DNA from 3 places in the Halomonas halophila genome. Region 1 is predicted to be linked to each of the others. Evidence: predicted binding sites of a transcription regulator. Region 1 holds the regulator's gene; each other region holds the start of a gene.

Region 1 (2,264 bases):
GGGCCTTGCAGTGAGGGTTGCGGGAATGGGGGATGGCGACCCCGTGCCCGATGCCGGTGCTGCCCAGGCGCTCCCGCCCGATCAGCCGGCTGAAGACCTCCTGGCTGTCGAGGCTGGGAATGTTCTGGGCGATGAAGGTGCTGAAGAACTCCAGCACACGTTTCTTGCTCCCCCCGGGCACACCGAAGAGGGTGCGCTCGGGGGGCAGGATGGCTTCGAGTGACATGACTCAGCGGACGCTTGCGGCGCCCTGGGCGCGGGCCTGAGTCTTTTCCTTGTGCTTGACGAGCTGGCGGTCCAGCTTGTCGGCAAGGGCGTCGATGGCGGCGTACATGTCGGCGTCCATCGCTTCGGCGTGCAGATCGGCACCGGCGGCGTGCAGCGTGCAGGCGGCCTGTTGGCGTTCCTTCTCGACGGAGAGCGTCACCTGAACGGTGGTGATGTTGTCGTAATGGCGTTCCAGGCGGGAGAGTTTCTCCTGCACGTAGTCACGCAGGGGCTCGGTCAATTCCACGTGATGGCCGGTGAGGTTGACTTGCATGACACGCTCCTTGCTCCTTGGGTGGTGACTCGATTGTAACCCTTTTTGGTGCCTTGCAAACCCCCCGTGCCAGACGCGTTTTCATACTCTGGAACCCCCCGTCGGGAGGGCCTCAGCCGAGGCGCTTGCGCTGGCTGGAGGAGGGGATGTGCATCGCTTCGCGATACTTGGCGACGGTGCGTCGGGCCACCTCGATGCCCTCCTCGGCGAGCAGGGTGACCAGCTTGCTGTCGGACAGCGGCTTGCGCGGCGGTTCGCCCTCGATCAGCTTGCGGATGCGGGCGCGGATCGCGGTGCTGGAGTGGGCATCCTCGCCGTCGCCGACCTGGCTCGAGAAGAAGTACTTGAGCTCGAAGACGCCGCGGGGGGTGTGGATGAACTTCTGGGTCGTGACCCGAGAAATGGTCGACTCGTGCATCTCCACCGTCTGGGCGATGTCGGCCAGGATCAGCGGCTTCATGGCCTCTTCGCCGTGCTCGAGGAACTCGATCTGGCGGGTCATCACCTCGTGGCCGACGCGCAGCAGGGTGTCGTTGCGGCTGGCCAGGCTCTTGATCAGCCAGCGCGCCTCCTGCAGGTGGTCCTTGAGGAACTGGTTGTCGTCGCTCTTGTCGGCGCGCTTGATCAGCGCCGCGTAGTCGGGCTGGATGCGCAGCCGCGGCATCGCCTCGGGGTTGAGCTCGACGCGCCAGCCCTGGGGCGTGTAGCGGGCGATCAGGTCGGGAATCACGTAGTCGCTGTCGCCGCTGGCGAATTCGCTGCCCGGGCGCGGGTCGAGGCCGCGGATCAGGCCGATGACCTCGTCGAGGGTCTCGTCGTCGAGCCCCAGGCGCCGCTTGAGCAGCCGCCGGTCGTTGCCGGCCAGGGCCTCGAGGAACTGGCGTACCAGGCGGCGCGCCTGGGGCAGCAGCGGGGTGTCGTCGGGCAGGGTGGCCAGCTGCAGCAGCAGGCACTCGCGCAGATCGCGGGCGAACACGCCGGTGGGCTCGAACTGCTGCAGGCGCAGCAGCACCGCTTCGACCTCGCGGGTGGCGAGCCCGTCGAGGCCCTGGGCGCGCAGGCCGTCGCGCAGCTCGTCGAGCGGTTGATCCAGATAGCCGTCCGGCGTCACGGCATCGATCAGGCTCTCGGCGATGCGGGTCTCGCGTTCGTCGAGCTCGCTCATGGCCAGCTGCCAGACGAGGTGGCTCTGCAGGCTCTGGCCGGCGGCCTGGCGCTCGAAGTCGGGAGCCTCGCCGCTGCCGCCGGCGTCCTGGAAGGTGTCCGACCAGTCGCTGTCGACGCTGAGTTCTTCCGGAATCTCGTCGGACCAGTCGTCGTCCGGCGTCTCCCCGGCGGCCTGCTCGCCGAAGTCGTCCTCCAGCTCCAGCATGGGATTGGCTTCCAGGGCCTGCTGGATCTCCTGGCGCAGATCAAGGGTCGAGAGCTGCAGCAGGCCGATGGCCTGCTGCAGCTGGGGCGTCATGGTCAGCTGGGTGCCGACACGCAGTTGGAGGGATGCCTTCATGGCCATGGCAAGCGTTCCGGTCCTGCGGCAAAGAGGCCTTCCACCCTAGTGTGGGTGTGCCCGCCGTGCAAGCCTTTGCTCAGCAATTAGCATGCCAATGGCAATTGCCATGCCTGTCTGTGCATGGCGACAATATATCAGTGACTTGCGAAGCCAATAGGCTCAGAGTCGGAAGTCCTGGCCCAGGTAGACGTCGCGTACCCGCTGGTTGGCGAG
Region 2 (2,264 bases), 1.0 Mb from region 1:
GGCCTATGCCGACTTCATCACCAAAGAGCTGCCGGCCCACGAGTACCTGGGCGAGGAAATCAGCGAGAAGCTGGTCTACTACCCGACCGTGACCCGCGAGGAGTTCCACACCATGGGCCGCCTGACGGACCACATCCGCAGCGGCAAGCTGGCCGAGGACACCGGCCTGCCGCCGCTGGACCCGAAGCAGGACCGCGCCATGATCTGCGGCAGCCCGGCGATGCTCGACGAGACCAGCGCGCTGCTGGACGAGCTGGGCTTCAACATCTCGCCGCGCCTCGGCGAGCCGGGCGACTACGTCATCGAGCGCGCCTTCGTCGAGAAGTAAGCGGCAAGCGCCGAGCTACAAGCGCCGAGCTACAAGCACCGAGCTACAAGCGCCGAGCTACAAGCGCCGAGCTACAAGCGCCGAGCTACAAGCGCCGAGCTACAAGCGCCGAGCTACAAGCGCCGAGCTACAAGCGCCGAGCTACAAGCGCCGAGCTACAAGCGCCGAGCTACAAGAAACCCCCGAAGGCTGATGCCTTCGGGGGTTTCTTTGTGTCGGGCGTTTACGCTGCTGTTTTGCAGCTTGCAGCTTGCAGCTTGCAGCTTGCAGCTTAGACGGCGTCCTTATCCGTCTCGCCGGTGCGAATCCGGATGACCTGCTCCAGGGCGGTGACGAAGATCTTGCCGTCGCCGATCTTGCCGGTGTTGGCGACCTGGGTGATGGCGTCGATCACCTGCTCGGCCATGGTCTCGTCCACGGCGACCTCGAGCTTCACCTTGGGCAGGAAGTCGACCACGTACTCGGCGCCGCGATAGAGCTCGGTGTGGCCCTTCTGGCGGCCGAAGCCCTTGACCTCGGTGACGGTGATGCCCTGGACGCCGATGTCCGAGAGCGCCTCGCGGACGTCGTCGAGCTTGAATGGCTTGATGATGGCGGTCACCAGCTTCATGGGTCTCTCCTCGCGTTGTTCGTGTCCGATGGCGCCACTCGCCATCCCTGACGGAGTCATTGTGCCAGAGCATACACCCACGGAGAGAAGAACGAAAAAATGGCCCCGCGAGGGGGCCATGTCGTGTTGCCGGCAGGGCGGGGCGATCAGGAGCGGGCGGCTGCCTGGGCCTGGCTCGCGCCCTCGCTGCGGGTACGGCCGGAGGCGCCACCACCACCGTGCACCTTGGAGACGGTGAACTCGGGGTAGGCCTCGAGGCCACACTCGGCCAGGTCCACGCCCTCGTATTCCTCTTCCTCGCTGACACGCACGCCCATGATCGCCTTGATGATCAGCCACACCACCAGGCTGGCGATGAAGACCCAGGCGAAGATGCCGATGATGCCGATGATCTGCGGGCCGAAGGAGGCACCGTCGTTGGACAGCGGCACCGCGAGCACGCCCCAGATGCCGACCACGCCGTGGGCGGAGATGGCACCGACCGGGTCATCGAGCTTCAGCTTGTCGAGGCCGACGATGGAGATCACCACCAGCAGGCCGCCGAAGGCGCCGATCAGGGTGGCGCCCAGGGCGCTGGGCGACAGCGGGTCGGCGGTGATGGACACCAGGCCGGCGATGGCGCCGTTCAGGGCCATGGTCAGGTCGGCCTTGCGGAACCAGGCCTTGGCCAGGATCAGTGCGGCGATCACGCCACCGGCGGCCGCGGCGTTGGTGTTCACCAGCACCTGGGCCATGTTGTTGGCGGAGCTCACGTCGGAGACCTTCAGCTCGGAGCCGCCGTTGAAGCCGAACCAGCCCATCCACAGGATGAAGGTACCCAGGGTGGCCAGCGGCATGTTGGCGCCGGGGATGGCGAAGATGCTGCCGTCCTTGCCGTACTTGCCCTTGCGCGGACCGAGCACCAGCACGCCGGCCAGGGCCGCGGCCGCGCCGGCCATGTGCACGATGCCGGAACCGGCATAGTCGGAGAAGCCGACCTCGGCCAGCCAGCCGCCGCCCCAGGTCCAGTAGCCGGAGACCGGATAGATGACGCCGGTCATCACCACGGCGAAGGCCAGGAAGGCCCACAGCTTCATGCGCTCGGCCACGGCACCGGAGACGATGGACATGGCGGTGGCCACGAACACCACCTGGAAGAAGAAATCGGCGCGCATGGAGTAGTAGGGCGCGTCGTCGCTGCCCGCGGTCACCGCGGCCACGGTATTGTCGTCGCCCAGCAGGAAGCCCAGGTTGGGCAGGATGCCGCCGGCGTCGCCGGAGTACATCAGGTAGTAGCCCAGCAGCAGGTACATGGTGCAGGCGATGGCGAACAGGGCGATGTTCTTG
Region 3 (2,264 bases), 760 kb from region 1:
GGATAGTTCAGCTTCAGGCCACGGTCGCGGCGCCGCTCGGCCAGCAGGCCGGCGGTGAACAGCAGCAGCTTGTCCTTGTCTCTCGGGGTCAGTTCCATCGAGATAGCTCCCAAAGCATGTCGTTTACCTTCAGTGTTCGGACTCTCGCCTGCCAGCTGGAAGAGCGGCGCTCCGCGCCTGGAAGCGTGAAGCCGGAAGAACCCCGATATCTGAAGGCCGGAGACTTCAAGCTTCCCGCTTCGAGCTTCCCGCTCCTCGTCAGGTCAGCCAGATGCGCGGCACGCTGGCCGGCCGCCCCGCCAGCCGCGGGCGCAGCACTTCCCAGGCCCGCTGGCAAAGCGCCCAGGCGACGTTGCGTTCATTGCCCAGGTAGCGCAGCAGCAGCACGCCCTGGCGCACCGTCACCGCCCATTCCCGACTCGCCGGCAGCGCCTCGCGCAGCTCGGCGATCACGTCCGCCTCGTCATCGAGCCCCACCGCCCACAGCGTCGCCTGTACCCTGGCGCCCCCCTGCCCCCAGGCGCCGCGGAAGCGACGATGGGTCGGATCCAGCACCTGGCGTTCGCACCATAGCGGGCGCCCCTCGCGGGTCAGGCGAAAACGCTGCTCGATGACGCCGGAGACATAGGGCAGCCGGCTTGCCGGCCGGCCCAGGGCCAGCACCTCCCAGCCCAGGCAGCGCGCCCCGCCGGCCAGCTCGATGTCGGTGACCTGGCTGCCCTTCGAGCCGTCGAAGGCAATGGTCTCCTGGGGCAGCCACTCCAGCAGCGCGTCCTCGGCCACGGCGAGCCGGGTGTGCTGATGCCAGCGCACGCCCTGGCTGTCGGCACGGTAGAGCTTGTTGGCCGCCGGCGTGGTGAGCAGCGCCTGGGCCCCGGGCGCGAGCCGGGCCTCGATGGCGAGCTCGTCGCCGCTGACCAGTCCGCCGGGCGGATGCAGCAGATAGACGTGGCAGGCGCCTGGCCGACCCGCTTCGTCGGGGGCCTCCGGATAGAAGGGGCGCTGCACGCGCAACGGGCCCTGATGGCGGGCCTTGAGCATGCGGGTATGGCCATCGTCGCGGGCATCGAAGGCCAGCGACAGCGACGCCGCCCAGCGTCGCTCGCCGTCGAAGCGGTGGCCCGACTCGGCGGGCGACGGTAGGGCACGCGGAATGGCGGTCATCGACGGGTCCTGTCGGTCAGGTGGCTGATGGCAGACCTGCAGCAAGTGACGTACCAAACTGGTGAATTAACCAATAAATCATTTATAATCAATGCCTTATTTTGGATACAAAACGGCATACAGCCACTCTATGCACCATGGCGAGTCGTTTCAGGCCCTGATCGCGCACCGCTATCGAGCAAGAGAGTTTCGCTTGCACTGATATAAAGCAAGACGCCCGCCTCGGCCGGGCCGGGCGGGCGCAAGTCATCGGACGACAGGCGTCAGACCGTCAGGTGGGTCCTGATCAGTTCGTCGTCGAGCTCATCGATCGCCCCCTCGGCCACCGGCCGCCCGCGATCCATGATCGCGAAGCGGTCGGCATACCTGCGGGCGAAGGGCAGCTTCTGCTCGACCAGCAGCACGGTCAGGCCGTCCTCGCGGATCAGCCGGCGGATCACCTCGCCGATCTGGGCAACGATATTGGGCTGGATGCCCTCCCCCGGCTCGTCGAGGATCAGCAGCCTCGGCTCCAGCACCAGGGCACGGCCGATGGCCAGCTGCTGCTGCTGGCCGCCGGAGAGATCGCCGCCGCGCCGGTGGCGCATCTCGGCGAGCACGGGGAACAGCTCGTAGATGCGCTCGGGAATGCGCTTCGCCCCGTCGCCGCGGGCCGCCAGGCCGGTGCGCAGGTTCTCCTCCACGGTCAGCAGCGGGAAGATCTGGCGCCCCTGGGGCACGTAGCCGATGCCGAGCCGCGGGCGATCCTCCACGCGTTTCTTGGTCAACTCCACGTCGTCGCCGTAGCGCAGGCTGCCCGAGGCCACCGCGACCTCGCCCATCACCGCCTTCATCAGGGTGGTCTTGCCCACCCCGTTGCGGCCCATCACGCAAGTGCACTGCCCGGCCGGAATCTCGAGGTCGACGCCCCACAGGGTATGGCTCTCGCCGTAGTACTGATCGAGTGCGCGAATGCTCAGCATCGGGCATCCTCCGTGTTGTCCGACTCGGTGCCGAGATAGACCTCGACCACCTTGGGATCGCTCGACACCTGGTCCATGCTGCCCTCGGCCAGCACGCTGCCCTGATGCAGCACCGTCACGGTGCGTGCGATCGAGCGC

What was found. The regulator sigma-54, encoded in region 1, starts transcription at its own class of promoters, with help from an activator protein. The targets are predictions, from matches to a motif close to TGGCACNNNNNTTGCTNT.
Region 2: the regulator sigma-54 is predicted to act here: its motif matches at 988-1,005, upstream of glnK (P-II family nitrogen regulator).
Region 3: the regulator sigma-54 is predicted to act here: its motif matches at 1,203-1,220, upstream of QWG60_RS07410 (urease accessory protein UreD).

What each region holds. Positions count from the first base shown of each region.
Region 1 is NZ_CP129121.1:2,378,262-2,380,525, reverse strand. It holds gene QWG60_RS11080 (PTS sugar transporter subunit IIA) at 1-226, opposite strand, end outside; gene hpf (ribosome hibernation-promoting factor, HPF/YfiA family) at 230-541, opposite strand; gene QWG60_RS11070 (RNA polymerase factor sigma-54) at 654-2,054, opposite strand; gene lptB (LPS export ABC transporter ATP-binding protein) at 2,211-2,264, opposite strand, start outside.
Region 2 is NZ_CP129121.1:3,418,871-3,421,134, reverse strand. It holds gene QWG60_RS16135 (ferredoxin--NADP reductase) at 1-328, shown strand, start outside; gene glnK (P-II family nitrogen regulator) at 600-938, opposite strand; gene QWG60_RS16125 (ammonium transporter) at 1,085-2,264, opposite strand, start outside.
Region 3 is NZ_CP129121.1:1,616,491-1,618,754, reverse strand. It holds gene ureA (urease subunit gamma) at 1-98, opposite strand, end outside; gene QWG60_RS07410 (urease accessory protein UreD) at 259-1,164, opposite strand; gene urtE (urea ABC transporter ATP-binding subunit UrtE) at 1,428-2,126, opposite strand; gene urtD (urea ABC transporter ATP-binding protein UrtD) at 2,120-2,264, opposite strand, start outside.